3 regions of the Streptomyces similanensis genome follow, and region 1 is predicted to be linked to each of the others. Evidence: predicted binding sites of a transcription regulator. Region 1 holds the regulator's gene; each other region holds the start of a gene.
The links. Region 1 encodes HrcA, which represses chaperone genes, less so after heat shock. Its sites were predicted from a motif close to TTNGCACTCNGNNNNNCNGAGTGCNAA; they were not measured.
Positions count from the first base shown of each region.

Region 2: groL (chaperonin GroEL) is a predicted target of HrcA. The motif match lies at 4,021-4,047, and genes of this name have one in related genera.
Region 3: groES (co-chaperone GroES) is a predicted target of HrcA. The motif match lies at 6,242-6,268, and genes of this name have one in related genera.

Region 1 covers NZ_BAABKC010000086.1:44,334-54,511, reverse strand. The annotation lists gene ABEB07_RS27090 (S41 family peptidase) at 1-273, opposite strand, end outside; gene ABEB07_RS27085 (VOC family protein) at 435-827, opposite strand; gene ABEB07_RS27080 (16S rRNA (uracil(1498)-N(3))-methyltransferase) at 850-1,608, opposite strand; gene ABEB07_RS27075 (nitronate monooxygenase) at 1,605-2,696, opposite strand; gene dnaJ (molecular chaperone DnaJ) at 2,775-3,908, opposite strand; gene hrcA (heat-inducible transcriptional repressor HrcA) at 3,909-4,925, opposite strand; gene ABEB07_RS27060 (MBL fold metallo-hydrolase) at 5,062-5,793, shown strand; gene ABEB07_RS27055 (DUF3097 domain-containing protein) at 5,825-6,628, shown strand; gene hemW (radical SAM family heme chaperone HemW) at 6,755-7,987, opposite strand; gene ABEB07_RS27045 (ATP-binding SpoIIE family protein phosphatase) at 8,042-9,934, opposite strand.
Region 2 covers NZ_BAABKC010000013.1:126,266-136,443, forward strand. The annotation lists gene ABEB07_RS05710 (alpha,alpha-trehalose-phosphate synthase (UDP-forming)) at 1-226, opposite strand, end outside; gene ABEB07_RS05715 (glucosyl-3-phosphoglycerate synthase) at 304-1,275, opposite strand; SAM riboswitch class I at 1,459-1,617, shown strand; gene thrC (threonine synthase) at 1,635-2,924, shown strand; gene ABEB07_RS05725 (MoaD/ThiS family protein) at 2,921-3,196, shown strand; gene ABEB07_RS05730 (cold-shock protein) at 3,635-3,838, shown strand; gene groL (chaperonin GroEL) at 4,209-5,831, shown strand; gene ABEB07_RS05740 (NADH:flavin oxidoreductase) at 6,026-7,177, shown strand; gene ABEB07_RS05745 (MFS transporter) at 7,789-9,261, shown strand; gene ABEB07_RS05750 (hypothetical protein) at 9,321-9,896, opposite strand; gene murQ (N-acetylmuramic acid 6-phosphate etherase) at 9,970-10,178, opposite strand, start outside.
Region 3 covers NZ_BAABKC010000079.1:111,557-121,734, reverse strand. The annotation lists gene ABEB07_RS25955 (response regulator transcription factor) at 1-531, opposite strand, end outside; gene ABEB07_RS25950 (WhiB family transcriptional regulator) at 912-1,241, shown strand; gene ABEB07_RS25945 (LysR family transcriptional regulator) at 1,358-2,290, opposite strand; gene ABEB07_RS25940 (MOSC domain-containing protein) at 2,374-3,042, shown strand; gene ABEB07_RS25935 (SDR family NAD(P)-dependent oxidoreductase) at 3,140-3,913, shown strand; gene groL (chaperonin GroEL) at 4,046-5,671, opposite strand; gene groES (co-chaperone GroES) at 5,787-6,095, opposite strand; gene ABEB07_RS25920 (polysaccharide deacetylase family protein) at 6,815-7,639, opposite strand; gene ABEB07_RS25915 (polysaccharide deacetylase family protein) at 7,636-8,562, opposite strand; gene ABEB07_RS25910 (class I SAM-dependent methyltransferase) at 8,772-9,968, shown strand; gene ABEB07_RS25905 (large conductance mechanosensitive channel protein MscL) at 10,126-10,178, shown strand, end outside.

The DNA.
Region 1 (10,178 bases):
CCAGCTCCCCCAGTGCGTCAGGCGTCGGGCGGGCCCGCCGTCGATGGGGGCGATGTGCACCTCGGGCGCGCCGTCCCGGGTGGAGGTCCAGGCGACGGTGGCGCCGTCGGGCGAGACGCGGGGGTGGTTCACCGGCACGCTGTCGGCGCTCACCCGCCAGGCTCGGCCGCCGTCCAACGGGGCGAGCCACACGTCGTCCTCGGCGGTGAAGGCGACCAACTCGCCGTGCGGATGCGGAAACCGGAGATAGGCAGACGATGCGGACTGAGTCACCTGATCACCCTACGCAGCGTCGGCGGCCACGAACAGGGGGCCGCGGCGCATCTCCGCCGCCGCCCCCGCACCGTACGTCCCTGCTCGCGCCCTTGATCACTGTGCGCCGAGCGCCGGTCGGGGGCGCCCTGCCGCGGGGCCGGGCGCGGACTCGGCCGCCGTCAGGTGCGCAGGAGCAGCCACTCCTGGAGTTCCACCACATTGCCCTCGGGATCCTTCAGGTGCGCGACGCGCATCCGGTCCGTCATGGGCGCCGGGCCGTGCAGCAGGGTCGCGCCGCGGGCGGCGACCCGCGCGCAGCACGCGTCCAGGTCGTCCACGCGCAGCACCACCAGCGAGCGGTGTCCGGCGACCGACTCGCCCAGTTCGCCGAGGACTTCGGCCATCATCGCCCGGTCCTGGAGGGCGATGCCCGCGGAACCGGCGGCCGGACTGAACTTCTCGTACGGTCCCCGCTGTGCGCCCGACTGCGGCTTCAGGCCGAGGACTTCGGTGTAGAAGCGGTAGCAGGCGGCGAAGTCGGTGACGAGCAGTCGGACTTGGGCGAGTTCCACGGCATCCCCCTGGAGCCTTCGGTCAGGACCAGCGGCCGGTGCGCCCCAGCAGCAGCGCGACGGCGGCCGTCCCCGCGGTCGAGGTGCGCAGCACACTACGCCCGAGCAGGCACGCCCGCGCCCCCGCCTCCCGGAACTGCGCCAACTCGTCGGAGGCGACGCCTCCTTCGGGGCCGACCACGAGCACGATCTCGCCCTCGGCGGGCAGTTCGACGGTGGCCAGGGGTTCGCTGCCGTACTCGAAGTCCGAGTGCAGCACGGCGGCGAAGTCGGCCTTGGCCAGCAGCGCGGCGACCTGCTTGGTGCTCGCGGTCTCCGCGATCTCCGGGAAGCGGACCCGGCGGGACTGCTTGCCGGCCTCGCGCGCGGTGGCCCGCCACTTGCCGAGCGCCTTGAGCCCCCGGTCGCCCTTCCACTGGGTGATGCAGCGGGCGGCCTGCCAGGGCACGATCGCGTCGACGCCGACCTCGGTCATGGTCTCCACGGCGAGTTCGCCCCGGTCGCCCTTGGGCAGGGCCTGCACCACGGTGATGCGGGGCTGCTCGGGCTCCTCCTCGCGGACGGAATCCAGGTCCATGACGACCAGGCGGTCCTTGCCCTCGGCGGCCTTGACGACGCCTTCCAGCCAGCGCCCGCGCCCGTCGGTGAGGATCACGTCCTCGCCGGGCCGCAGCCGCTTCACGGAGACGGCGTGCCGTCCCTCGGGGCCGTCCAGGACGTACTCCCCGCCGCTGAAGTCGGCGCCCTCGACCGAGTCGATCACGAACACCGGCGCCGTCATCGCGCACCTCCCGTCCGGCGCCCCGGCAGGGCCGCCGTCGCCGCTTCGAGTTCCTCCGCGAGCACCTCCACCAGTCGCCCGGCGGGCAGGTCGCGGGCCATCCGGTGGCCCTGTCCGGCCCACAGCGCCATGCCCTGCGGGTCGCCCGCCTCGGCCGCGGCCTTGCGCAGCGGGGCGGTGAGGTGGTGCACCTCCGGGTAGGCGGCGGGCGCGTAGGGGCCGTGTTCGCGCAGGAAGCGGTTGACCAGGCCGCGGGCCGGGCGGCCGGAGAAGGCGCGGGTCAGCTCGGTGTGCGGGTGGAGCGGGTCGGTCAGCGCCGCCTTGTGCAGGGCGTGCGCGCCGGACTCGGGGGTGGCGAGGAACGCGGTGCCCAGCTGGGCGGCGCTCGCCCCGGCGGCGAGGACGGCGGCGATCTGGCCGCCGCGCATGATGCCGCCGGCGGCGACGACCGGGAGGTCCACCGCCTCGCGGATCAGGGCGACCAGGGTGAGCACGCCGATGCCGGCGCCGTCGTTCTCCGGCAGGTCGCGGTGGGTGCCCTGGTGGCCGCCGGCCTCCACGCCCTGCGCGATCACCGCGTCCGCGCCCGCCCGCTCCACCGCCAGCGCCTCCTCGACGGTGGTCGCGGTGACCAGGGCGAAGGTGCCGACGCGGTGCAGGGCGTCGACCACCTCGCGGGCGGGGACGCCGAAGTGGAAGGAGACCACCGGGACCGGGTCGTCCACCAGCGCGGCGACCTTGATCTCGTAGCCGTCGTCGCGGCCGTGGTCCGGTTCGCCCAGCTCGGTGCGGTACCAGGCGGCCTCGCCGGCCAGCTGCTGGGCGTACAGGTCGACCGCGCCGGACTCCGCGTGTTCCGGCTGGGGCAGGAACACGTTCACGCCGAAGGGGCGGCCGGTCAGCCCGCGCACCTGCTTGATCTCCTGGTACATGCCGTCCGCGGTCTTGTACCCGGCGGCCAGGAAGCCCAGCCCGCCGGCCTCGGACACCGCCGCGGCCAGCCGGGGGCCGGAAGGGCCGCCCGCCATCGGGGCCTGCACGATCGGCTGAGGGAAGAGATCGGTCAGCGCGGACAATGCGGAGGACATGACCGCATGGTGTCACGTCCTGCGCACGTCTCCGAATCCGGGCGAGACCTTCGCCCCGACGGCCTCGAAGGCCGTCCCTCAGCGACCGTTGAACGCGTCCTTCAACCGTGAGAACAGCCCCTGCTGTCCGGGCTGGAACTGCCCCTGGGGCCGTTCCTCGCCGCGCAGCTGGGCCAGTTCGCGCAGCAGCCGCTCCTGCTCGGGGTCGAGCTTGCTCGGGGTCTGCACCTCGACGTGCACGATGAGGTCGCCGCGGCCGCCGCCGCGTAGGTGCGTGACGCCGCGCCCGTGCAGCGGGATCGACTGTCCGGACTGGGTGCCCGGCCGGATGTCGACCTCCTCCATGCCGTCCAGCGTCTCCAGTGGCACCTTGGTGCCGAGCGCCGCCGCGGTCATCGGGAGGGTGACCGTGCAGTGCAGGTCGTCGCCGCGCCGCTGGAAGGTCGGGTGCGGCAGCTCGTGGATCTCGACGTACAGGTCGCCGGCCGGGCCGCCGCCGGGGCCGACCTCGCCCTCGCCCGCGAGCTGGATCCGCGTGCCGTTGTCCACACCGGCCGGGATCTTCACCGTCAGGCTGCGGCGGGCGCGGATGCGGCCGTCGCCGGCGCACTCCGGGCACGGGGTCGGCACGACCGTGCCGAAGCCCTGGCACTGCGGGCAGGGCCGGGAGGTCATGACCTGGCCCAGGAAGGACCGGGTGACCTGCGAGACCTCACCGCGGCCGCGGCACATGTCGCAGGTCTGGGCGGTGGTGCCCGGAGCCGCGCCCTCGCCGTTGCAGGTGTTGCAGACGACGGCCGTGTCGACCTGGATGTCCTTCGTGGTGCCGAAGGCCGCCTCGTCCAGCTCGATCTCCAGCCGGATCATGGCGTCCTGGCCCCGGCGGGTGCGCGAGCGCGGCCCGCGCTGCGACGCCGTGCCGAAGAACGCGTCCATGATGTCGGAGAAGTTGCCGAACGCGCCGGCGCCGAAGCCGCCCGCGCCGCCGCCGGCCTGCGAGAGCGGGTCGCCGCCGAGGTCGTAGACCTGCTTCTTCTGCGGGTCCGACAGCACCTCGTAAGCGGCGTTGATCTCCTTGAACCGCTCCTGGGTCTTCGGATCGGGGTTGACGTCCGGGTGCAGCTCGCGCGCGAGCCGGCGGAACGCCTTCTTGATCTCATCCTGCGACGCGTCGCGGCGCACGCCGAGAACGGCGTAGTAGTCCGTGGCCACTTACGACTCCGCCAGGATCTGTCCGACGTACCGTGCCACTGCGCGTACCGCTCCCATCGTTCCCGGGTAGTCCATGCGGGTCGGTCCGACCACGCCGAGCTTGGCCACTGCCTCGCCGCCCGAACCGTAGCCCACCGACACGATGGACGTGGAGTTGAGTCCTTCGTGGGCGTTCTCGTGACCGATGCGCACGGTCATGCCCGGATCCTGCGTCTCACCGAGCAGCTTCAGCATGACCACCTGCTCCTCCAGCGCCTCCAGAACGGGGCGGATGGTGAGCGGGAAGTCGTGTCCGAAGCGGGTGAGGTTGGCGGTGCCGCCGATCATCAGCCGCTCCTCGTTCTCCTCGACGAGGGTTTCGAGGAGCGTGGACAGCACCGTGCAGACCGTGCCGCGGTCCTCCAGGTCGAAGCCGTCGGCCAGGTCCTCCACCAGCTGCGGCACGTCCGCGAAGCGGCGTCCGGCGACCCGGCTGTTGAGCCGCGCCCGCAGGTCGGCGAGCGACGTCTCCCCGAACGGGGCCGGGCAGTCGATCATCCGCTGCTCGACCCGCCCGGTGTCCGTGATCAGCACCAGCATCACCCGCGCGGGGGCGAGCGCCAGCAGCTCCACGTGCCGCACCGTCGAACGCGTCAGCGAGGGGTACTGCACCACCGCGACCTGCCGGGTGAGCTGCGCGAGCAGCCGCACCGTGCGGGCCACGACGTCGTCGAGGTCGACGGCGCCGTCCAGGAAGTTCTGGATGGCGCGCCGCTCGGGCGCGGTCATCGGCTTGACCCCGGCCAGCTTGTCGACGAAGAGGCGGTACCCCTTGTCGGTGGGGATGCGGCCGGCACTGGTGTGCGGCTGGGCGATGTAGCCCTCGTCCTCCAGGGCCGCCATGTCGTTGCGCACGGTGGCCGGCGAGACGCCGAGGCTGTGCCGCTCGGTGAGCGCCTTGGAGCCCACCGGCTCCTCGGTGCCGACGTAGTCCTGGACGATGGCACGCAGCACTTGAAGCCTTCGCTCGCTGAGCATCGCGCACACCTCCAGAGTCGTCCCTCGGCTCCCCTTTGGCACTCGGCGCATACGAGTGCCAGTTCTCCCCGGCCCAGTGTACGGCCGTCGGGTGGACCGAGGGCAAGGCCGGTCCCGGGAACGCTAGCGTCGGGGCATGACGGTGACTTGGGAAGAGCTCGGCTGGGAACGGCTGGCCGACGGGATCGGCCGGATCCGGCTGCCGGGCTGGGACTGCACGGTCGGGCTGGTGGCGGGGGCGGGTTCCGCGCTGCTGGTGGACGCCGGCTCCAGCCTCGCCGAGGGGGCCGCGCTACGCGCCGACGCGGCCCGCCTCGCGGGCTTCGATGTGACACTTCTCGCGCTGACGCACCCGCACTTCGACCACGTCCTGGGCGCCGCGGCGTTCCCGGACGCCGAGGTGTTCGCCGCCGGGGGCGCCCACGCCGTCCACGACGACGAGCGCGAGCGCGCGGAGCTGCGCGCGGACGCGGTGCGCCACGGCCTGGACCCGCGGGCGGCCGACGCGGCGGCCGCGGCGCTGGTACGGCCCGGCCGCGAGGTCGACGACGTGCTCGCCGTGCCGCTGGGCGACGGCCGGGAGGCGCTGCTCGTGAACGCCGGCCCCGGTCACACCGCCCACGACCTCGCCGTCGTGGTGCCGGGCGAGCGGCCGGTGGTGTTCTGCGGCGACCTGGTCGAGGAGTCCGGCGAGCCCTCGGCCGGCCCCGACGCGGTGCCGTCCCGGTGGCCGGCCGCGCTGGACCGGCTGCTGGAGCTGGGCGGCCCGGACGCCCGGTACGTCCCCGGGCACGGCGCGGTGGTGGACGCGGCCTTCGTCCGGGCCCAGCGGGACGCCCTCGCCCGGCGCTTCGGCGTGTCGCCCTGATCGGCCGCCGACTTCTCCTATCGTCACTCGAATGCGCCAGTACTCCGCCGACCTGACTCCCCCCTGGAAGAAGCCGAAGGGCGTGCCCGAGATCGCGGCCGAGCCGGGGCTGGTCGTGGAGGAGCCGGGCACCGGTTTCTGCGGGGCGGTGATCGGCTGCGAGGCGGGCACGGTGACCCTGGAGGACCGCTTCGGCAAGCACCGCGTCTTCCCGCTCCAGCCCGGCGGCTTCCTGCTGGAGGGCCGCACGGTGACGCTGGTCAAGCCGTCCTCGGGCCCGGTACGGCCCACCCGTACGGCGTCCGGTTCGGTCGCCGTGCCCGGCGCCCGCGCTCGGGTGGCCCGCGCCGGGCGGATCTACGTGGAGGGCCGGCACGACGCCGAGCTGGTGGAGAAGGTCTGGGGCGACGACCTGCGCATCGAGGGCGTGGTCGTGGAGTACCTGGAGGGCGTGGACGACCTGCCCGCGATCGTCGAGGAGTTCGCGCCGGGGCCGGACGCGCGGCTGGGGGTCCTGGTGGACCACTTGGTGCCCGGCTCCAAGGAGTCGCGGATCGCCGAGGCGGTGACCAGCGCACACGCCCTCGTCGTCGGCCACCCGTACATCGACGTCTGGGAGGCCGTGAAGCCGTCGTCGGTGGGGATCGCGGCGTGGCCGCGGGTGCCGCGGGGGCAGGACTGGAAGACGGGCGTCTGCCGGTCCCTGGGCTGGCCGCCGAACACGGGCGCGGCCTGGCAGCACATCCTGTCCAAGGTGCGCTCGTACAAGGATCTGGAGCCGGAACTGCTGGGCAAGGTCGAGCAGCTGATCGATTTTGTCACCGCACCCGCCTGACCCGCCGGCCACCCGGCTGTCCTGCGGGCATGCGTGCCGCCCGGGGCGGCACGGGTGGGCGCGGGCGGCGCCCTCCCGAGCGGGGCGAGCGACATCCACCCGGCGGTGCCCCGAACGCCGGGCGCCTCAGTCCACCAGGTCCCGTACCACCGCGTCCGCCAGCAGCCGCCCGCGCAGCGTCAGCACGGCCCGCCCGGCCCCGTACGGCTCCTCCTGGAGCAGCCCCCCGGCCAGCGCCCGCCGCGCGGCGGCGAGCCCCCGCTCCCGCAGCAGCGACAGCGGCACCCCCTCCCGCAGCCGCAGCTCCAGCAGGATCCGCTCCACCCGCTGATCCTCCGCGGAGAGCACCTCCCGCCCCGCCCCCGGCGTACGCCCCTCGGCCAGCGCGGCGGCGTACGCGCCGGGGTGCTTCACGTTCCACCACCGCACCCCGCCGACGTGCGAGTGCGCCCCCGGTCCGGCCCCCCACCAGTCGGCCCCGCGCCAGTACAGCTCGTTGTGCAGGCACCGGCCCGCCTCGGAGGTGGCCCAGTTGGACACCTCGTACCACTCGAACCCGGCCCCCGACAGCACCTCCTCGGTGATCAGGTACCGGTCGGCGTGCACGTCGTCGTCGGTCATGGGCACCTCCCCGCGCCGGATCCGGCGGGCCAGCTGTGTGCCCTCCTCCACGATCAGCGCGTACGCCGACACGTGGTCGGGCCCGGCGCCGAGCGCCGCGTCCAGCGAGGCCCGCCAGTCGTCGTCGGACTCGCCGGGGGTGCCGTAGATCAGGTCGAGGTTGACGTGCGCGAAGCCGGCCGCGCGGGCCTCGGCGACACACGCCTCGGGCCGCCCGGGGGTGTGCGTGCGGTCGAGGATCTTCAGCACGTGCGGCCGGGCGCTCTGCATGCCGAAGGAGATCCGGTTGAAGCCGCCCTCCCGCAGCTCGGCGAGGTACGCGGGGTCGACGGTCTCCGGGTTGGCCTCGGTGGTGACCTCCGCGTCCTTCGCGAGCCCGAACTCCTCGCGGATCGCGTGCAGCATCCGCACCAGGTCCGAGGCGGCGAGCAGGGTGGGCGTGCCGCCGCCGACGAAGACGGTGCGGACCTCGCGCGGGTCGTCGCCGAGGACCTTGCGAGCGAGGCGGACCTCGTCGGCGAGGGTGTCGGCGTAGTTGTCGCGGGAGGCGAGGACGCCGCCGGTGCCGCGCAGCTCGGTGGCGGTGTAGGTGTTGAAGTCGCAGTAGCCGCAGCGGGTGGCGCAGTAGGGGACGTGCAGGTAGAACCCGAGGGGCCGGTCGGCCGCCCCGGCCAGCGCGGACGCGGGCAGCGCGCCGTCGGCGGGGACGGGCTCGCCGTCGGGAAGAGCGGAAGGCATGTCCTCCATTGTCCAGCACCGCGCACGGCACCCGGCCGGCCGGCGCCAGGGGCGTCATTCGGCCTGGAGGACCAGCAGGGCCAGGTCGTCCTGCGGGGGCCGCTCGCCGAAGTCGTGCACGAGTCGCTGGATGCGTTCGGCGATCAGTTCCGCGTCGAGGCCGGCGCAGCCGGCGAGGACCGTGGCGAGCCCGTCGGCGTCGTCGAACTGGCGGCTGCCCGAGCGCCGCTCGGTGATCCCGTCGGTGACGCACAGCAGCGTGTCGCCGGACCCCAGCTCGAAGGTGTCGCAGGTGTACGTCTCGTCCTCGATGACGCCGAGCAGCGTCTGCGGGCGGGCGACGGCGCGCACCCCGCCCGCCCGGTCGAGGACCAGCGGCAGCGGGTGCCCGGCGCAGGCGAGCGTGCACCGCACCCCTCCCTCGAAGGGGGCCAGCTCGCCGTAGAGCAGGGACAGGAAGCGGGTCTGCGGCCCGTCGCCGGGCGCGGGGCCCCGCCCGCCGGCGGCGGCCAGGACGCGCGCGGCGGCGTCGGCGGCCTCGGTGGCGTCGTCCAGCAGGAGCTGGTTGAGGCGGTCCAGCACGTCGGCGACGCCGTACCCCTCGCGGGCCAGCAGCCGCAGCCAGGGCCGGGCGAGCCCGATCACCACCGCGGCCTCGGGCCCCTTGCCCTGCACGTCGCCCACCGCGAAGCACCAGCGGCCGTCGCCGGCCGGGAAGAGGTCGTAGAAGTCACCGCTGGGGCCGCCCTGGTCGCACGGTTCGTAGACGAGGGCGCTGCGCACGCCGGGGATCTCGGCGACCGCGCCGGGCAGCAGTCCGCGCTGGAGGACGGCGCTGATGGTGGCCTGCCGGGCGTACTGCCGGGCCGCGCCGATGCCGAGCGCCACCCGCCGGCTGAGGTCCTCGACCAGACCGGTGATCTCGTCAGGGAAGCCGACCGGTCCCGCCCGGCCGATGACCAGCGTGCCGAGCGGGCGGCCGCCGGCGATCAGGCGGTACGCCAGCGCTGAGCCGTCCGCGGCGCGCGGGCCCAGCGCGTGCCCGGGCCAGGAGTAGGCGGCGGGGCCGGAGCGCAGCCCGTCCACGGGGTGCGGCGGGTCCTTCTCCAGGGCCTGGCGCAGCTCGTCGACGCGGTTCTCGCTGGTGTGCCAGACGCGGGCCAGGCGCGGCCCGGCGGCCCCGGCGGCGTCCGCCCAGCCGCCGCGCGCGGTGGACTCGTCCTCCAGCCACACCGCGCACCAGTCGGCGAGCCGGGGCACGATCAGCTGGCCGGTGAGGGCGGCGACCAGGTCCTCGTCGAGCTGCCCGGCGAGCAGGTCGGAGGCTTCGGCGAGGAAGGTCAGGGCGCCGCGGCCCAGCCACTCGCGGTCGCGTTCGGCGCGCTGCGGGTCGGGGGCGAGGAACTCGGCGACGCCGAGTCCGTACTCGGCGTCGTAGGCGCCCTCCCCCTCGCCGGCGGCGTCGTCCTCGGCGGGCAGCCGGGCCCACACCGTCTTGACGCCGGGCCGGTAGGTGATGCCCCACGCCTCGGCGAGGGCGGCGACCAGCCGCAGCCCGCGCCCGTACTCGGGCGGCTCGTACGGCGTGGGGGCGCGGTGGTCGCGCGGGGCGCGCGAGGGGTGCTGGTCGGAGACCTCCACGACGCACGCGCCGGTCTCCGGCTCCAGCCGGCAGACCATCTCCACGTCGGTGCCCGCGTGCACGACCGCGTTGGTGACCAGTTCACTGACGACGACCATGACGTCGTCGGCGAGCCGGTCGGGAACGGCCAGACCGCGGCCGCGCCATTCGGCGAGCGTCGCGCGCGCCAGCGTGCGGGCGGAGCCCGGTGCGTGGGGGCCGCCGGGCAGCGTCGTGCGCGCCTCGGTGTGCGCCCCCGCGCGCTGGGGCGCGGGAACGCCGGAGGGGCGCGGAACGGTCTCCCGTTGCGTCGGAATGACTCCCATCCGCAGCTCCCGAGCGTTCGCCCGAATCGGGGTCGATTCGGTTCGGTCGATGCGGACAGGGTGACAGACCGACTGCACCCATAAGCATGGAGTCACCGAAGTGACCCGTTTTTCATGAGAACTGTGCTAACAACCACCCAGAGACGGACAGGACCGGTACGCGTCCGGAACGGGCACGTCCCTCCTCCGGCGCGGAGCCTCCCTCGGGGGCGCGGGGAACCGCGCGCCCGGCCACCGACGACCC
Region 2 (10,178 bases), on a different contig from region 1:
GGCGCCCGCCCTCGAAGCGGCGCACCGCCTCCCGGTCCGCGTCGCCCAGCGCGGCGCACACCCATACGGCGCCGGCGTCCGGGCCGATCGCGGAGAGCCCGGAGACCAGGCCGCCGCCCCCGCGTCTCGCGTGCAGCGTGCCCTCCCCGCCGTCCGGGCGCAGTTCGTAGGAGACCGGTCCGCGATTGGAGGCGACCAGCACCTCGGCACCGTGCGTTGAAGCCATGGTCCTCAACCTAGCCCGGCTCCCGAACACTCAAACGTGCCCGGGGACGGGCCGGCGGGGTTTCGTCCCCGGGCCGCTCACGCCACCCGGCGGGCCGCGTACTCCGCGATCTCCGCCATCGGGGGGCGCTCCTCGGTGTCGACCGAGTGGGTGCGCGGCTCGAAGCCGCTCGCGCCGCGTTCGAACTGGGTGAGGGCGGGGCGGATCAGATGGCCGCGGGCCAGGCGCAGCTGGGCGGTGCGGTAGATGGCGGCGGCCATCCGGCCGAGCGCCTGGCCGTCCTGGTGCCGGTGCAGCCGCACCCCGACGTCGACCTGGGCGAGCGCGTCCAGGCCGACCAGGTGCAGCGCGTCCACCAGCATCCCCAGCTCGACGCCGTAGCCGACCGGGAACGGCAGCCGCTCCAGCAGCGAGCGGCGCGCGGCGTACTCGCCGCCGAGTGGCTGCACGAAGCCGGCCAGCTGCGGCCAGTGCATGTTCAGCAGCGGGCGGGCCATCAGCTCGGTGACCCGGCCGCCCTGCCCGGCCGCCGCGGTCCCGGCGGCGCTGCCGTCGGCGACGGTCAGCGGACGGTCGTACATCGCCTTGACCAGCTGCACCTCGGGGTCGGTGAGCAGCGGGCCGACGATGCCGGTGACGAAGTCGGCGGAGAACTCGCGCAGATCGGCGTCCACGAAGCAGACCACGTCCCCGCCGGTGACCAGCAGCGAGCGCCACAGCACCTCGCCCTTGCCGGGCACCGCCGGGACGCGGGGGAGGATCGCGTCGCGGTGCACCACCCGCGCGCCGGCCGCCGCGGCCACCTCGGAGGTGCGGTCGGTGGAGCCGGAGTCGACGACCACGATCTCGTCCACCAGCGGCGCCCGCCGCATCAGCTCCTCGCGGATCACCGCGACGATCTGCCCGACCGTCGCCTCCTCGTTCAGCGCGGGCAGCACCACGCTGACGGTCGAGCCGCTCGCGCGCTTGGCGGCCAGCACCGTCCGCAACGGGCGGTCGGTCACGGACCAAGACCGCGTCCTCAGCCAGCGCTCGACTTCTTCCAGCACGGTCGACGGCTCCTCACTCCTGCTCGGACGACTTCGCCACGTCCTGCGGCACGGATCACATCATCCTGTGATCTGTCTCGCGGTTCGGACGACTCTCTCTCACTGTCCCGGCCTTCGGTTACAGTCTTGAACAACGCGGATGACCATCGCATGCCGGGGTCGCCGCGACTCACAATCGAATACCGCTCATCCAGAGGGGCAGAGGGACACGGCCCGATGAAGCCCCGGCAACCCTCCAGCCGGTCTCGTAGATCGCCCGGCGCGATCGTTTCCGCGAGGCTCCCGGCTAGGGAAGGTGCCAAATCCGTCTCACGGCGAGATGCGTCGTGAGGAAGATGAGGAGAAAGGGCCTCGCCTCCATGGCTGTGCAGACAGTTGCAAGCAGCACCGACTCCACCGTAGACCTCGGCCCCGCCGCGGCGCTGAGCTGCCGGGAGTGCGGTCACCGCGTGCCCCTCGGCCCGGTCTTCGCCTGCGAGGAGTGTTTCGGCCCGCTGGAGATCGCCTACGACTTCTCGGCCTACGACGCCGAGGAACTGCGCAAGAGGATCGAGGCGGGCCCCGCCAACATCTGGCGCTACGCCCCGCTGCTGCCCGTCCCCGCCGACGTGGCCGACAAGCCGAACATCAACCCGGGCTGGACCAAGCTCGTCCAGGCCGACCGCCTGGCCGCCGAACTCGGCGTCGACGCCGGCAAGCTGTTCGTCAAGGACGACTCCGGCAACCCGACCCACTCCTTCAAGGACCGGGTCGTCGCGCAGGCCCTGGAGGCCGCCCGCGCCTTCGGCTTCACCACCCTGTCCTGCTCCTCCACCGGCAACCTGGCCGGCGCCGTCGGCGCCGCCGCCGCCCGCGCCGGCTTCCGCTCCTGCGTGTTCATCCCGCACGACCTGGAACAGGGCAAGGTCGTCATGGCCGCCGTCTACGGCGGCGAACTCGTCGGCATCGAGGGCAACTACGACGACGTCAACCGCTTCTGCTCCGAACTGATCGGCGACCCGGCCGGCGAGGGCTGGGGCTTCGTCAACGTCAACCTGCGGCCGTACTACGCCGAGGGCTCCAAGACGCTGGCGTACGAGATCTGCGAGCAGCTCGGCTGGGAGCTGCCGGACCAGATCGTCGTCCCGATCGCCTCCGGCTCGCAGCTCACCAAGATCGACAAGGGCCTCCAGGAGCTGATCAAGCTCGGTCTGGTCGCGGACAAGCCGTACAAGATCTTCGGCGCCCAGGCCGAGGGCTGCTCGCCGGTGTCCACCGCCTACAAGGCCGGGCACGACGTGGTGCGGCCGCAGAAGCCGAACACCATCGCCAAGTCCCTGGCCATCGGCAACCCGGCCGACGGCCCCTACGTCCTGGACATCGCCCGGCGCACCGGCGGCGCGGTGGAGGACGTGACGGACGCGCAGGTGGTGGACGCGATCAAGCTGCTCGCCCGCACCGAGGGCATCTTCGCCGAGACGGCGGGCGGGGTGACGGTCGGCGTGACGAGGAAGCTGGTCGAGGCCGGCCTCCTCGACCCGGCGAAGACCACCGTCGTCCTCAACACCGGCGACGGCCTGAAGACCCTGGACGCGGTGGCGGGCACCGGCCTGACCGCGACCATCCGCCCGACCCTGGACTCCTTCCGAGAGGCTGGCCTCGCATCATGAGCGTGACCGTTCGCATCCCCACCATCCTGCGCACCTACACCGGCGGTCAGGCCGAGGTGAGCGCCGAGGGCGCGACCCTCGCCGACGTCATCGCCGACCTGGAGAAGCACCACACGGGCATCTCCGCGCGGGTCCTGGACGACCAGGGCAAGCTGCGCCGCTTCGTCAACGTCTACGTCAACGACGACGACGTCCGCTTCGAGCAGGGCCTTGAGACCGCCACCCCGGACGGCGCCGGCGTGTCGATCATCCCGGCGGTCGCCGGCGGCTGATCCGCGCCGGGATCCGCCCGGGCGATCCCGATTACCCGGTGTTCGCCGGACTGCCCCCTCCGTGAGAGAAACGGAGGGGGCAATTCTGTGTGATTGAGCGCGGTAGAGTTGGGGAACGCGCTCCTGATCCGTGGATCAGGAAGCCCCGTTTTCCTGCCGCACGACGATGAGAAGTAGCCAAAGTGTGCTCGCTTTTCGCGGCATTTGTCTTTTTTGTGTAGCCCGAGTTGACCTGAATCGGGCCGAATTCTCACCACATTCCGGACCGCTCCCGTCCAGAATTCTCGTCCGATTGACCTGTTGCGGACGGCAGTTGGACAGATACATTCAGCCGCGGTCGACGCGTTCCGGCGCACGCCCCCGTCCACGGGGAGTGAGGTCTGACCCGGATCCGCGAAGTGCGGATCTGTGCAAGGGCCAGTAATAGGGGAGTTAGGCATGGCTCAGGGCACCGTCAAGTGGTTCAACGCGGAGAAGGGGTACGGCTTCATCGCGGTCGACGGTGGTGCGGACGTCTTCGTCCACTACAGCGCGATCCAGATGGACGGCTACCGCTCGCTGGAAGAGGGTCAGCGGGTCGAGTTCGAGATCTCGCAGGGCCAGAAGGGTCCGCAGGCCGACATGGTCCGCGTGACGGCCTGAATCGCGCGGCCACCGCAAGCGTTCTTCGAGGGGCCCGCACCGCCATCGGCGGTGCGGGCCCCTCGGCGTGTGCGGGCGGGGGTGCGCCGGCGGCCGGGGCCGTGCGCCGGCGGCGTGGACGGCGGTGTGGACGGCGGTGTGTTCGCGGGGGGCGGAGCGGGGTGGCGGCGTCGTCGAAGGCGCTTGCACTCTCGGGGGTCGAGTGCTAATCATTGCGTTAGCACTCTGAAGGTGAGAGTGACAACGAGGACCGGGTCGGTGAGGCCCGCGGACCGGGTGGGGCAAGGAACCACGAGGTGCGCGAGCCGTCCGTCGCGGGCGCGGGCGCGGTCCGAAGGAATCACCCCCAGTCCTGGAGGGACCACTTCACATGGCCAAGATCATCGCGTTCGACGAGGAGGCGCGGCGAGGCCTCGAGCGCGGCATGAACCAGCTCGCGGACGCCGTCAAGGTGACCCTCGGCCCCAAGGGCCGCAACGTCGTCCTCGAGAAGAAGTGGGGCGCTCCCACGATCACCAACGACGGTGTCTCCATCGCCAAGGAGATCGAGCTCGAGGACCCGTACGAGAAGATCGGCGCCGAGCTGGTCAAGGAAGTCGCCAAGAAGACGGACGACGTCGCCGGCGACGGTACGACCACCGCCACCGTCCTCGCCCAGGCGCTGGTCCGCGAGGGCCTGCGCAACGTGGCCGCCGGCGCCAACCCGATGGCCCTCAAGCGCGGTATCGAGAAGGCCGTCGAGGCCGTCTCCGCCGCCCTGCTCGACCAGGCCAAGGAGGTCGAGACCAAGGAGCAGATCGCCTCCACCGCCTCCATCTCCGCCGCCGACACCCAGATCGGCGAGCTGATCGCCGAGGCCATGGACAAGGTCGGCAAGGAAGGCGTCATCACCGTCGAGGAGTCGCAGACCTTCGGTCTGGAGCTCGAGCTCACCGAGGGCATGCGCTTCGACAAGGGCTACATCTCCGCCTACTTCGCGACCGACATGGAGCGCATGGAGGCGGTGCTGGAGGACCCGTACATCCTCATCGCCAACTCCAAGATCTCCTCGGTCAAGGACCTGCTCCCGCTGCTGGAGAAGGTCATGCAGTCGGGCAAGCCGCTGCTGATCATCGCCGAGGACGTCGAGGGCGAGGCCCTGTCGACCCTGGTCGTGAACAAGATCCGCGGCACCTTCAAGTCCGTCGCCGTCAAGGCCCCGGGCTTCGGCGACCGCCGCAAGGCCATGCTCGGCGACATCGCCATCCTCACGGGCGGCGAGGTCATCTCCGAGGAGGTCGGCCTCAAGCTGGAGAACGCCACCGTCGACCTGCTGGGCAAGGCCCGCAAGGTGGTCATCACCAAGGACGAGACCACCATCGTCGACGGCGCCGGCTCCTCGGAGCAGGTGGGCGGCCGGGTGAACCAGATCCGCGCCGAGATCGAGAACAGCGACTCCGACTACGACCGCGAGAAGCTCCAGGAGCGCCTGGCGAAGCTCGCCGGCGGTGTCGCGGTCATCAAGGCCGGCGCCGCCACCGAGGTGGAGCTCAAGGAGCGCAAGCACCGCATCGAGGACGCCGTGCGCAACGCCAAGGCGGCCGTCGAGGAGGGCATCGTCGCCGGTGGCGGCGTGGCCCTGCTCCAGGCCACCCAGGTGTTCGAGAAGCTGGAGCTGGAGGGCGACGAGGCCACCGGTGCCGCCGCCGTCAAGCTGGCGCTCGAGGCCCCGCTGAAGCAGATCGCCGTCAACGCCGGCCTCGAAGGCGGTGTCGTGGTGGAGAAGGTGCGCAACCTGACCCCGGGCCACGGCCTGAACGCCGCGACCGGCGAGTACGTCGACCTGGTCGCCGAGGGCATCATCGACCCGGCCAAGGTGACGCGCTCCGCGCTGCAGAACGCCGCGTCGATCGCCGCGCTGTTCCTCACCACCGAGGCCGTCATCGCCGACAAGCCGGAGAAGGCCGCCGCGCCGGCCGGCGGCGGCATGCCGGGCGGTGACATGGACTTCTGATCCTCACCGAGGATCGGACCCGTCCGTCGCACCCCGAGGGCGGCGTCCCCTGTCGAACACGACAGGGGACGCCGCCCTCGGGCGTGTTCCGGGTCACTTCGCGGCGGGAGCGGAATACCGGGGCGCGCGGCGGTGTCAGACTCCATGCGCATGCACATACCACTGGGTATCACGTCTCGCACAGGAGCCCCCACATGAGCGTCACCACCGAGTCCGCCCCCGGTCCCGCCTCCGAGCCGGCCTCCCGCGCGGCCCGCGTCCTGGCCCGGCCGATCACGCTGAACGGCCTGACCGTCCCGAACCGGATCGCGATGGCGCCGATGACCCGCATGTTCTCCCCGGGCGGCGTCCCCGGCGAGGACGTGCTGTCGTACTACGCCCGCCGGGCCGCCGCCGGCGTGGGCCTGATCATCACCGAGGGCACCTACGTGGGCCACGACTCAGCCGGTGAGAGCAGCCGGGTGCCGCGGTTCCACGGCGACGAGCAGCTGGCCGGGTGGGCGAAGGTCGCCGACGCCGTGCACGCGGCGGGCGGCACGATCGTGCCGCAGCTGTGGCACATCGGCATGGTCCGCAAGCCGGGCCGGCCGCCGTTCGCGGACGCCCCGCCCCTCGGCCCGTCCGGGCTGCGCATCGACGGCGCCGAGGGCGGCGGCCGGGCGATGACGGGGCAGGACATCGACGACGTCATCGCCGCGTTCGCCGAGTCGGCCGCCGCGGCGGAGCGCATCGGCTTCGACGGCGTGGAGATCCACGGCGCCCACGGGTACCTGCTCGACCAGTTCCTGTGGGCCGGCACCAACCGCCGCACCGACGCCTACGGCGGCGACCCGGTGGCGCGCACCAAGTTCGTCGCGGAACTCGTGGCGGCGGTCCGCGCGGCCGTCTCGCCCGGCTTCCCGGTCATCTTCCGCTACTCGCAGTGGAAGCAGGACGCCTACGACGCGCGGCTCGCCGAGACGCCCGCGGAGCTGGAGGCCGTTCTGACGCCGATCGCGGAGGCCGGGGTGGACGTCTTCCACGCCTCCACCCGCCGCTACTGGCTGCCCGAGTTCAAGGGCTCCGACCTCAACCTCGCGGGCTGGACGAAGAAGATCACCGGCAAGCAGGTCATCACGGTCGGCTCGGTCGGTCTGGACGGCGACTTCGTCAAGGCGTTCCAGGGCGAGGGCGCCGCCGTCGGCAGCCTGGACAACCTGCTGGACCGCCTGGAGCGCGACGAGTTCGACATGGTCGCGGTGGGCCGCGCCCTGCTCCAGGACCCGGAGTGGGCGGCGAAGGTCCTCGCGGACCGCGTCGACGCCCTGACACCCTACGACGCGTCCTCGCTCACGACCCTGAGCTGAGCGACCACGGGGGCCGGGCGACAACGACGGCGACGGCGGCCGCCCCGGCCCGGCTCGGCCTCCGGCCCGGCTCGGCCTCCGGCCCGGCTCGGCCTCCGGCCCGGCTCGGCCTCCGGCCCCGCCCGACCCCCGGCCCGCCCGCCTGCCCGGCCTGCTCGCCCGGCCCGTTCGGGCCGCCTCGCTCGGCTGCCTGGCCTGCCTGGCCTGCCTGGCCTGCCCGGCTCGCGCGGCCCGGCCTGCCCGCTCGGCCCGGCTTGCCTGTCCGCCCCGGCCCGAACGGCCCGCCCCGGCCCGTCCGGCCCCGCCCGCCTGCCCGCCCCCCGGCCCGCTTATCCGGCCCGCTCGGCCCGCTCGGCCCGGCCCCCGGCCCGGGCAGCTCGGCCCCGTCCGCACGGCCCGTTCGAGCCGCCCCTCCCGGCTGCCCGGCCGGACCGCCCCTCCCGGCTGCCCGGCCGGACCGCCCCTCCCGGCTGCCCGGCCGGGCCGCCCCGGGGGCCTTCCCGGCGTACGTCCTGCGCCGGTTCGGCCGGAGCATTTCGCTTGCTTAAGTCAATCAACGCCAATTATGGTTGCTTGAGTCAAGTACCCCTGCGCTCGACGGAGACGTCCCCATGTCCGACGCCCCTGCCCGGCCCACCGCGGTCGAGGCCCCGCCCAGACCCCAGGCGATCGTGGCCGTGCTGGCCTTCGGCGGCATCGTGGTCTCGCTGATGCAGACCCTGGTCATCCCGATCGTCGCGGAGCTGCCCGCGCTCCTTCACGCCTCGGCGTCGGACACCGCCTGGGTCGTCACCGCCACGCTGCTCGCCGCCGCCGTCGCCACCCCGGTCATGGGCCGCCTCGGCGACATGTACGGCAAGCGCCGCATGCTCCTGGTCAGCCTCGCCATGCTGGTGATCGGCTCGGTCACCGCCGCGCTCAGCGACACCGTCGTGCCGATGATCGTCGGCCGCGCCCTCCAGGGCCTCGCCTCCGGCGTCATCCCCCTCGGCATCAGCATCATGCGCGACGAACTGCCCGCCGAGCGCCTGGGCTCGGCGACCGCGATGATGAGCGCCTCGCTCGGCGTCGGCGGCGCGCTCGGTCTGCCCGCCGCCGCGGTCATCGCCGAGAACTTCGACTGGCACGTGCTGTTCTGGGCCTCCGGCGCCCTGGGCGTCGTCGCGGCGGTGCTGGTGCTGCTCCTGGTGCCGGAGTCGCGGGTGCGCTCGGGCGGCCGGTTCGACGCGGTGGGCGCGATCGGCATGGCGGCGGGCCTGATGTGCCTGCTGCTGGCCATCTCCAAGGGCGCCGACTGGGGCTGGAGCAGCGCCACCACCCTCGGCCTGTTCGCCGCCGCGGTCCTCGTCCTGCTCGCCTGGGGCGTCTTCGAGCTGCGCGTCCGGGAACCCCTCGTGGACCTGCGCACCACCGCCCGCCGCCAGGTGCTGGTGACCAACCTCGCCTCGGTCGCGATCGGCTTCGCGATGTTCTCGATGTCCCTGGCCATCCCGCAGCTGCTCCAGCTGCCCGTCGCGAGCGGCTACGGCCTCGGCCGGTCCCTGCTCGTCTCCGGCCTGGTCATGGCGCCCTCCGGACTGGTGATGATGGCCGTGGCGCCGATCTCCGCGGCCGTCTCGCGCACCCGCGGCCCCAAGGTGACGCTGATGATCGGCGCGCTGATCGTCGCCGCCGGCTACGGCCTCAACATCGCCCTCATGGACCAGGTCTGGCACTTCGTGCTGGCGTCCTCGGTCATCGGCGCCGGCATCGGCTTCACCTACGGCGCGATGCCCACCCTGATCATGGGCGCGGTGCCCGCCTCCGAGACCGGCGCCGCCAACAGCCTCAACACGCTGATGCGCTCCATCGGCACCTCCAGCGCCAGCGCCGTGGCCGGCGTGGTCCTCGCCCACATGACCACCCGGCTCGGCCCCGCCGTGCTGCCCTCGGAGAACGGCTTCCGCACCGTCCTCGCCCTCGGCGCGGGCGCCGCGCTGCTCGGTTTCGTCGTCGCCTCGTTCATCCCGGGCCGGCGCACCGCCGCCCCCACCGCGCCGCCCGCCGCCGCGGACGACCGGGAGACGCCCGCGGTGCAGGCGTGACGCGCGGGGCGCGGGCGTAGCGCCCGGGGCGCGGGCGTCATAACGCCCCGCTCCGGCGGTTACATGTTCCCGAGCGGCTCGATGTCGACGCGCACCGGGTTGCCCCAGACCCGGACGACCTCGTAGTCGGTGAACTCGTGCACCAGCCGGTAGGCGATCGCGGCGCGCGGCGCCCGGCGCTGGGCGGCGATGAACAGCTCGGCCTCGCGCCGGTCCCGGCGCGGGGTCCCGCACAGCTGCCACTCCCGCCCGTTCCACAGCTCCGGCAGCCAGCGCTGCTGGGGCTGCGGCCGGTCCTCGCGCACCCCGTAGCGGGACGGCACGGCGGCGGGGCCGGCGCCCGGCCGGCCGGAGGACGAGCCGTCCACCTCCAGCCGGCGGGCGGCGCGCCGCCGCGTCTCGCACAGCAGGCACAGATCCGGGGCGGCGGTGTCCACCGGCCCGTTCGGGTGCTCGGGGCAGCGGGTGGCCGCGGCGGCCGTGGTGACGCTCTCCTCCAGCAGGTCCAGGGCGCGCCGCAGATCGCCCTTCACCTCGTGCAGTCTGGCGTCGGGCGTGTCGGCGGACAGCGCCTCGCCGTGCTCGCCGAGGAGCCGGAGGGCACGTCCGAGAGCGGTGAGCTGGGCGTGGTTCATGGTCCCCCCAGCGTAGGCCCGCCGAAGCGCCGGGCGCCCCGGCACGGGGCCGCCCGGGCGCCGGGCGCCCGCGTCACTCCCGCGCCCGGCCGAGGGCGGTGCGCAGCCGGCCGGCGGAGTCGGCCAGCAGCCGGCCGGCGGTCGGCGCGTCGACGCCGGCCAGCAGGATCAGGATCGCGTTCTTCACCTCGCCGTTCGCGGCGGTGAGCGCGCGCTCGATCTCCTCGTCCGGAGCGCCGGTCGCCAGGGCGACGATCCGGCGGGAGCGGGCGCGCAGCTTCT
Region 3 (10,178 bases), on a different contig from region 1:
GGCGTGCGTCTTGACGGTGTCCTCGGAGAGGAACAGCTCACGGCCGATCTCCGCGTTGGAGCGGCCGTGGCTCATGCCCTCCAGCACCTGGATCTCCCGCGCGGTCAGCGTCGGCGCGGCGCCCATCTCGGCGGACCGCAGCCGGCGCGGGGCGAGCCGCCAGGTGGGGTCGGCGAGGGCCTGGGTCACCGTGGCGCGCAGCTCGGCGCGGGAGGCGTCCTTGTGCAGATAGCCGCGGGCGCCGGCGGCGACGGCGAGCGCCACGCCGTCGAGGTCCTCGGCGACCGTGAGCATGATGATGCGCGCCCCGGGGTCGGCGGAGAGCAGCCGCCGGACCGTCTCGACGCCGCCCAGTCCGGGCATGCGCACGTCCATCAGAATGAGGTCCGAGCGGTCGGCGCCCCAGCGGCGGAGGACTTCCTCGCCGTTGGCCGCCGTCGTCACGCGCTCGACGCCGGGCACGGTCGCGACCGCGCGGCGGAGCGCCTCTCGGGCAAGCGGGGAGTCGTCGCAGACGAGGACGGATGTCATGGCCGCCCTCCGCAGCTGATGCGCGTCACCTTGAGCCTCCAGGCTGGTACGAAATCGTCACCTGTGCGGTCGACCGTCTCGGACGCCTGCCCGAGCACTTGTGTTTTCAACCGCCTCCGCACTCTCAACGACGGTCACTCGAAAGAGTTACGGGGCTGTACGCCGTTTTCGGCACTCTACGTGAGGGAGCGGACACAGGGCAGACACAACGTCATCCCCTCAACTTTTCATCACAAGGTATGCCCCATTCAGCCCCTTTTCTTCCCGTTTCCAGGTGTCTAGGGCTAGATTCGCAATGAGTCATATTTTCATCTCCTTAGATCGGAGATGTACGGTCGTCGGCACCGTATCCGCACCGAACGGTTACAAGGGGTCACGCAATGGCAGATTTCTCCCGCCTTCCAGGACCGAATGCGGACCTGTGGGACTGGCAGCTGCTGGCTGCCTGCCGCGGGGTGGACAGCTCGCTCTTCTTCCATCCGGAGGGTGAGCGCGGCGCGGCCCGAAGCGCCCGCGAGAACTCGGCCAAGGAGGTCTGCATGAGGTGCCCGGTCCGGGCGGAGTGCGCGGCGCACGCCTTGGCGGTGCGCGAACCGTACGGAGTGTGGGGCGGCCTCACCGAGGACGAGCGCGAGGAGCTGATGGGGCGGGCGAGGAACCGCCTGGTGACGGCCTCGTCGCCGGGCGGCGACACCGCTTCGAACACCTGAAGGAACGTTTCTTCTCCGATCACGGCCACCAAGGGCACGCGCAGGCGTGCCCCAGTTGTGCCGCGGCGGTCCCGGCGGCGGTCCGTACGGCGGCCCCGCCCGACCACGCCCCGCCCTCAGCGCGCCCCGGCCCGCACCAGTTCGTCCAGCGTCGCGGCCACCGCCGGGACCTGGGACAGGTCGGGGAGGGTGAGGGCGACGATCTCGCGGCGCACCGCGGGTTCCAGGGGCACGGCGCGCACGCCCCGGGGCCGTACGGACTCGATCGCGAGCTCGGGCAGGACGGCGACGCCGAGGCCGGCGCCCACCAGTCCGGCCACCGCCGGGTAGTCGTCGGTGGCGAAGTCGATGCGGGGCGTGAAGCCCGCGCCGGCGCACACCTCCACCAGCTGGCCGCGGCAGCGCGGGCAGCCGGCGATCCACGGCTCGGCCGCGAGTTCCGCGATGTCGACCGGGCCGGAGCCGGCCCGGGCCAGCCGGTGCCGTTCGGGCACGAGCGCGACGAGCCGGTCGGTCAGCAGCGGGCGCACCACCAGGTCCGCCCACTCCTCCGCGGCTCCCGTGTCCCGGCCCATGGCGTCGGTGCCCGCCGCGCCCTCGTAGCGGAAGGCGAGGGCCACGTCGCAGTCGCCCTCGCGCAGCAGTTCGACGGAGCGGGGCGGTTCGGCCTCCTCCAGGGAGACCCGGGTGCCGGGGTGCGCGGCGCGCAGCGCGGCGAGCGCGGTGGGCACGAGGGTGGAGCTGCCGCTGGGGAAGGAGACCAGCCGGACCCGTCCGGCGCGCAGGCCCGCGATGGCGGCGACCTCCTCCTCGGCGGCGGTGAGCCCGGCGAGGATGCCGTTGGCGTGCCGGACGAGCGCCTGGCCGGCCTGGGTGAGCCGCATCTCGCGGCCGGCGCGCACCAGCAGCGGGGTGCCGACGGAGCTCTCCAGGGCCTTCATCTGCTGGCTGACGGCGGGCTGGGTGCAGCCCAGATCGCGGGCCGCCGCCGAGAAGGAGCCGCTGGTGGCCACGGCGCGCAGCACGCGGAGATGTCGAGCCTCGATCACCCTTCGAGCATAAGCCTCCCTTGGTCGGGTCACTTGATATCGCTTCGACACTTTGGCCCCCGTTCGCCTACCGTGCGGGCATGATGCAGCTTCTCTCCGTCAATCTCGGCCGGGCCCGGACGGTGCCGTACACCGACCATCCGCAGGGGGTGACCGGGATCGACAAGCGGCCGGCGGACGGGCCGGTGCGGGTGTCGGCGCCGGGGCCCAAGGGGGTCGGCGCGAGCGGGCTGGCCGGGGACGCGGTGTGCGACACGCGCCACCACGGCGGCGACGACCAGGCCGTGTACGCGATGGCGCGCGAGGACCTGGACTTCTGGGAGCGCGAGCTGGGCCGGACGCTGCCGAACGGGTCGTTCGGCGAGAACCTCACCACGGCGGGCCTGGACGTCAGCGGGGCGCGGATCGGCGAGCGCTGGCGGATCGGCCCGTCGGTGGTGCTGGAGGTCACCAGCGGGCGCATCCCGTGCCGCACCTTCCAGGGCCATCTGGGTGAGAAGGGGTGGGTGAAGCGGTTCACGCTGAACGGTGCGCCGGGCGCGTATCTGCGGGTGCTGGAGCCGGGTGAGGTGCGCGCGGGCGACCCGGTCGAGATCGTGCACCGGCCGGACCACGACGTGACGGTGGCGATGGAGTTCCGGGCCGGCACGACGGAGCGCTCGCTGCTGCCGCGGCTGCTGGCGGCGGGGCCGGCGCTGCACCCGGAGTCGCTGGCGGCGGCGCGCAAGTACGCGGAGGCGTACGCGGGCTGACGCGCCGTGCGCGTCGGCGTGCGCACCCGTCCTCCACCGATCGGGAGAGCCTGTGCGCAGATCGGGACGGGGCGGTCCGGGCCACTAACCTTTCGCCATGACAACGGCTCTGATTACGGGATCGACCGCGGGCATCGGCGCCGCCTTCGCGCGGCGGCTGGCGGCGGACGGGCACGACCTCGTCCTGGTGGCGCGCGACACCAAGCGGCTGACCGAGCAGGCGACCGAGCTGCACGACAAGCACGGCATCGAGGCGGAGGTACTGACCGCCGACCTGGCGACGGACGCGGGCGTCGAGGCGGTCGCGGCCCGGCTGGGCGACCGCAGGAACCCGGTGGACCTGCTGGTCAACAACGCGGGGTTCGGCAACAAGGGCCGCTATCTGGACGTCCCGATGGACGACGAGCTGCGGATGCTCAAGGTGCACATCGAGGCGGTGCTGCGGCTGACGTCGGCGGCGACCGCGGCGATGCGCGAGCGCGGCCGGGGCGGGGTGGTGAACGTCGCCTCGGTGGCGGCGTTCGTGCCGCGCGGCACCTACGGCGCGTCGAAGGCGTGGGTCGTGCAGTTCACCCAGGGCGCGGCGCGCGACCTGGCCGGCAGCGGCGTGCGTCTGATGGCGCTGTGTCCGGGCTTCGTGCGCACCGAGTTCCACGAGCGGGCCGGGATGGGCACGGACAACATCCCGAACTGGATGTGGCTGGACGCGGACAAGCTGGTCGCCGCGGCCCTCGCCGATCTGGCCCGCGGCCGTACGCTGTCGATCCCGGACCCCCGCTACAAGGCGCTGATGGGTCTGGTGAAGCTGACGCCGCGGGGCCTGCTGGGCGGGGTCACCTCGCGCACGGGCCGCAAGTACGGCCCGCGGTGACCGAGCAGGGCGCGTAGGAGGGGCGGCGCTCCGGCCGTAGGGCGCGTCGCACGCACCGGTGCCCGGCCCCCTGGGAAAGGGGGCCGGGCACCGGTGGTTCACTCAAGCCGCTGTCCGGCCCGGCGGGTCGCCTCAGTGGGCGTGGCCGTGGCCGTGGCCCGCGGCGGCCGGCTCTTCCTCTTCCTTCTTCTCGACGACCAGGGTCTCGGTCGTCAGGAGGAGGGAGGCGATGGAGGCGGCGTTCTCCAGGGCGGAGCGGGTGACCTTGACCGGGTCGATGACGCCGGCCTTGACCAGGTCGCCGTACTCGCCGGTGGCGGCGTTGTAGCCGCTGCCCTTCTCCAGCTCGGCCACCTTGGAGACGATGACGTAGCCCTCGAGGCCGGCGTTCTCGGCGATCCAGCGCAGCGGCTCGACGGCGGCGCGGCGGACGACCGAGACACCGGTGGCCTCGTCGCCGGTCTTGTCGAGGTTGCCCTCCAGGACCTTGACGGCGTGGACCAGCGCGGAGCCGCCACCGGAGACGATGCCCTCCTCGACCGCGGCGCGGGTCGCGGAGATGGCGTCCTCCAGACGGTGCTTCTTCTCCTTCAGCTCCACCTCGGTGGCGGCGCCGACCTTGATCACGCACACGCCGCCGGCCAGCTTCGCGAGGCGCTCCTGGAGCTTCTCGCGGTCCCAGTCGGAGTCGGTGTTGTCGATCTCGGCCTTGATCTGCGCGACGCGGCCGTGGACGTCCGACTTGTCGCCGGCGCCGTCGACGATCGTGGTGTCGTCCTTGGTGACGGTGACGCGGCGGGCGGAGCCGAGCACGTCGAGACCGGCCTGGTCGAGCTTGAGGCCGACCTCCTCGGAGATGACCGTGGCGCCGGTGAGGACCGCCATGTCCTGGAGCATCGCCTTGCGGCGGTCGCCGAAGCCGGGGGCCTTGACGGCGGTGGCGTTGAAGGTGCCGCGGATCTTGTTGACGACCAGGGTCGACAGGGCCTCGCCCTCGACGTCCTCGGCGATGATCAGCAGCGGCTTCGAGGCGTTCGCCTGGATGATCTTCTCCAGCAGCGGAAGCAGGTCCGAGATGGAGGAGATCTTGCCCTGGTGGATCAGGATGTACGGGTCGTCGAGGACGGCCTCCATACGCTCCTGGTCGGTGACGAAGTACGGGGACAGGTAGCCCTTGTCGAAGGCCATGCCCTCGGTGAAGTCCAGCTCCAGACCGAAGGTGTTGGACTCCTCGACGGTGATGACGCCGTCCTTGCCGACCTTGTCCATCGCCTCGGCGATCAGCTCGCCGACCTGCTGGTCCTGGGCGGACAGCGCGGCCACGGCGGCGATGTCGGACTTCTCGTCGATCGGGCGGGCCGAGGCGAGCAGGTCGTCGGAGACGGCCTTGACCGCGGCGTCGATGCCCTTCTTCAGCAGCGCCGGGGAGGCGCCGGCGGCGACGTTCTTCAGGCCCTCGCGCACCAGCGCCTGGGCGAGCACGGTGGCGGTGGTGGTGCCGTCGCCCGCGATGTCGTTGGTCTTGGTCGCCACCTCCTTCACCAGCTGCGCGCCGAGGTTCTCGTACGGGTCCTCGATCTCCACCTCGCGGGCGATGGTGACGCCGTCGTTGGTGATGGTCGGGGCGCCGAACTTCTTGTCGATGACGACGTTGCGGCCCTTCGGACCGATCGTCACCTTCACCGTGTCGGCAAGCTTGTTGACGCCGCGCTCGAGGGCGCGACGGGCGTCCTCGTCGAACTTCAGGATCTTCGCCATGGCAGCGGGAGCCCTCTCGGAAATCTGGGGTGAAAAGGGCCGCGCCCCGGGCGCCCGGCTTCTTATCGGTCGCGGGGGCCAGGGGCGCAGCTCACAGCATGAACGCTGAGGTGACTTACTTCTCGATGATCGCGAGCACGTCGCGGGCCGAGAGAACGAGGTACTCCTCGTTGTTGTACTTCACCTCGGTGCCGCCGTACTTGCTGTAGAGCACGACGTCGCCGACCTGGACGTCGAGCGGAAGACGGTTGCCGTCCTCGAAGCGGCCCGGGCCCACGGCCAGGACGACGCCCTCCTGGGGCTTCTCCTTGGCGGTGTCCGGAATGACCAGGCCCGAAGCCGTGGTCTGCTCGGCGTCGAGCGGCTGGACCACGATGCGGTCCTCGAGCGGCTTGATGGCAACCTTGGAGCTGGCGGTCGTCACGATCCGACCTCCCCCTTCGGAGATCTCACGGGGTTAACTGTCTGAGGTGGCGACCAGGTCGATCCGTCGTCGCGGGTGCCGGACCTGCCCGTCGCTTTGTTGGCACTCTCCCGGGGGGAGTGCCAGACCTGAGACTATGACCGTCGTTAGCACTCGGTCAAGCGGAGTGCCAATTGCCTCGTGGCGCGTCGGAATCCGGGCACGGTTTGTCGTACGTGTGTGCGAGGTTGCCGGGGCTCGGGGCGGCCGGGGCGGTCGGCGGAGGACGCCCGTCCGTACTCACAGGGAAGCGAGCCGTCCGCCCCCTTCCCGTGTCGGCAGTTTTGTATGACCGTAGGGCCATGCGGTCATGTTCCACTGCTTCGGGCGCGGTCACCGGCGGGCTTCTGTTCCTGCTCGTGCTGGTGGCGGACGTGACGGGCGGGCTGCTGGTGGTCATCGTGCTCGCCGTGCGCGGGCTGGGGCAGGTGGAGGCTCCGGGCGGCGGGCCCGCCGGGGTGCCGCCGGGCGATCTGGCCCCGGCGCTGCTCTACGGCGGCTTCGCGCTGGCGGCCGGCACGGCCGGGGTGCTGCTGGTGCGCGGCGGGGCCCGGTTCACCGGCGCGGTGCAGCTGGTGCTCGCCGTGGCCGTCGCGAGCGCCGCGCTCGGCGCGTGGCGCGACACGCACGACCGCGACCGCTTCCCCGCCACTCCCCCGTCCTCCCGGCTGGTGGACGCCTCAGAGGTAGTCCTGCAACCGCCCCACCGTCAGACCCTCGCGCTCGATCGCGCGCAGCAGCCGGGTCGTGCGCTCGCGCAGGCCGGGCCCGTTCAGGTCGTCGTCGTCCGAGGTGACCACGAGGATGTCGCCGGGGCGTAGCGCGGCCCGGCCGTGGGCGAAGCGCAGGCCGGTCCCGGTGAGCGCGGCGCGCCACAGGACGACGGCCGAGACCCCGCAGTGGGCGGCGGCGCGCAGGGTCGTGGTGTCGTACGCGCCGTAGGGCGGGCGCAGCAGGCGGGGGCGGACGCCGAAGCGGGCGTGCAGTTTGTCGCGCTGGCCGCAGATCTCGGCGCGCTGCCCGGCGTAGGGCAGGCCGCGCAGCGCGGGGTGGTCCAGGGTGTGGTTCTGGAGGTCCGCGCCGACCGAGAGCAGGCGCGCGAAGTGCCCGTAGCCCGGTCCCAGGACGCTGTCGGTGAGGAACATGCTGACCGGCAGGCGCAGTTCGCGGACCATGTCGACGAACTCGGGGTCGCGTTCGGCCTCGTCGTCGTAGGTGAGGAAGACGACCCGGTCCGTCGTGTCGACGTGGTCCACGACCGCGGGGAGTTCGGGCGGCCCGGTGGCGAGGTTCAGGGGGCGGGCCGGCGGGCGCGGCGGGGCGGGCAGCGGGGCGTCCAGGCCCCAGCGGCGGTAGGGCCGCTGGGCGGCCGGGCTCGCCGGACGCACCCGCTGCGCCGCCTTGCGGCCCAGTCGCTCGATCGGGTCGACGGACTGCGCGCAGCCGGCCGCGAGCAGCGCCAGCACGGCCGGCAGCAGGACCGCGAGGATGCGCCGCGGTCTCACAGGTAGTCCTCCAGCCGGGCCACCGCGAAGCCCTGGGCGGTCACGTAGTCGAGGAACCGGCGCATGTCGTCGGCCATGGTGCCGTTCCACTCGGCACGGCCCCGGAAGTGGGTGAGGACGATGTCACCGCGGCGCATCCGCTGGTCGTCCTCGCGGAACTCCCAGTGGTCGACGTAGACCTCCTCGTTCCAGATCGGCGCGTACTTGATGCCGCAGGACTTGGCGGCGACCAGGGAGTCCTGGTTGTAGTTGCCGTAGGGGAAGCGCATGACGGTGGGGCGCCGGCCGAACTGCCTGGCCATGATGTCCTGCATGTCGCAGATCTCGTGGTGCTGGTCCTCGGAGGACAGGCCCGGCAGGTACGGGTGGTGCAGGGTGTGGTTGTTGAGGGTGACCCCGCTGTCGCGCATCTTGCGGAAGTAGCCGTAGTCGTCCTTGATCAGGTAGTCGCTGAGGAACGCCGTGTACGGGATCCTCAGTTCGCTCATCATGCGCAGGAACTCGGGGTCCTTGTCGGCGCCGTCGTCGATGGTGAGGAAGACGATCTTGTCCTTGGTGGGGACGGTGGTGAAGACCGGGGGCAGGTCCCAGTCCTCCTGGTGGGCCACCTCGAAGCCCGCGCGGGCGGTGATCCTCGGCTTCACGGCGGGCGGCGCCGGCGGCGTGAGCGGCACCTGGCGCAGGCCCCAGCGCTTGGCGGCGGCTGCCCTGGCCGCGGCGGAGGCGCGCAGCCGGGTGGCGTAGGAGTCGAGGGCGCGGGCGGGGGGCGCCTGGAGGCGCTGCTGGCCCTGGGCGGGCCGGACCGGCTCGGCCGGGCGCGAGCAGCCCGCGGCGAGGGCGGCGACGGCGAGGGCGGCGAGCGCGGCGCGGGCACCGACCCGTCGATACGTGGTCTTTTTATCAGTTTGTACTACTAGTCTCATGGCGCCGGATCCTCCCAGGCCGCTGCCGTGAACCCGGGCTGACACCGCGAGGCGCGCCGCGCCTTCCCCCGGCCGGCCCAACGGGCGGGCGGTCCGGCCGGTCCGGGGTCGGCCGCCGCCCCTGACAGGCCCTCGCGCCCGCCCCCTCCCGGCCGGGTCCGGCGCCGCCCGCCGTCCGCGCCGCTCCCCCGCTGCCGGACAATGACCCGGTGAACGACCCACAGGCCGACGCCCCGCTCCACGCCTTCGCCGCGCTCCGCACCGACCGGGGCCGTGCCCTCCTGGACGAGGTGCGCGACACCGACCCCGCCGACGAACTCGCCGTCGCCACCCGGCTGCGCCGCGAGCACCCCGCCGACCTGGTGTCGGCGGCGCTCGGCCAGGCCCGGCTGCGGCAGCGGGCCGCGGCGAAGTTCGGGGCGGCGGACGCGCGGCGGATGTTCTTCACGCCCCACGGCGTCGAGCAGTCCACCCGGGCGAGCGTCGCCGCCCACCGGGCGGCGCGGCTGACGGAGTCGGGCGTGACCTCGCTCGCCGACCTGTGCTGCGGCATCGGCGGCGACGCGATCGCGCTGGCCCGCGCCGGGATCAGGGTCCTCGCCGTGGACCGCGACCCGCTCACGGCCGCCGTGGCGCGGGCGAACGCCGAGGCGCTCGGGCTCGCCGGCCTGATCGAGGTGCGCGAGGCGGACGTGACGGAGGTGGACACCGCGCCGTACGACGCGGTCTTCGTCGATCCGGCGCGCCGGGGCGGCCGCGGCCGGATCTTCGACCCGGAGGCGTACTCGCCGCCGCTGTCCTGGGCCGTCGCCGCCGCCCTGCGCGCGCCGCGCGCCGCGCTGAAGGTCGCCCCCGGCATCCCGCACGAGGCCGTGCCGCCCGGGGCCGAGGCCGAGTGGATCTCCGACGGCGGGGACGTGAAGGAGGCGGTGCTGTGGTTCGGCGCCGAGCCGGGCCTGATCCGGGCGACACTGCTGCCCGGCCCGCACAGCCTGCGCGGCCGCGGCCTGCCCGACCCGCCGGTGCGGCCCGTGGGGCGCTACCTGTACGAGCCCGACGGCGCCGTCATCCGCGCCCACCTGGTCGCCGAGGTCGCCGAGGAACTCGACGGCGGCCTGATCGACGAGACGATCGCCTACGTCACCGCCGACGAGCTGCGGCCCACCGCGTACGCCACCGCCTACGAGATCACCGACCGGCTCCCGTTCCACGTGAAGAGGCTCAAGGCGCTGCTGCGCGAGCGGGAGGTGGGGGTGCTGACGGTGAAGAAGCGGGGTTCGGCGGTCGAGCCGGAGGAACTGCGCCGCAAGGTGCTGCCCAAGCCGCACGGCCGCGCCGCCGTGACCGTCTTCCTCACCCGGGTCGCCGGCGCCCCGACCATGCTCCTGGGCCACCCGGCCGGGTGACCCGCGGCGGCCCGCCCCACCCGTACGCACCCCAGGCCCCTACCCGTACGCGCCCCACGCCCCGCCCCCACGCCCCGCCCCCACTCGGACGCGCCCCGCGTGCGCCTCGCGTCCGCCGCTTCCAGACTGGGCGTGTCGAGCGGAGGCGAGGAGAGTCATGCTGCGGGGCTTCAAGAACTTCCTGATGCGCGGCGATGTCATCGTCGTGGC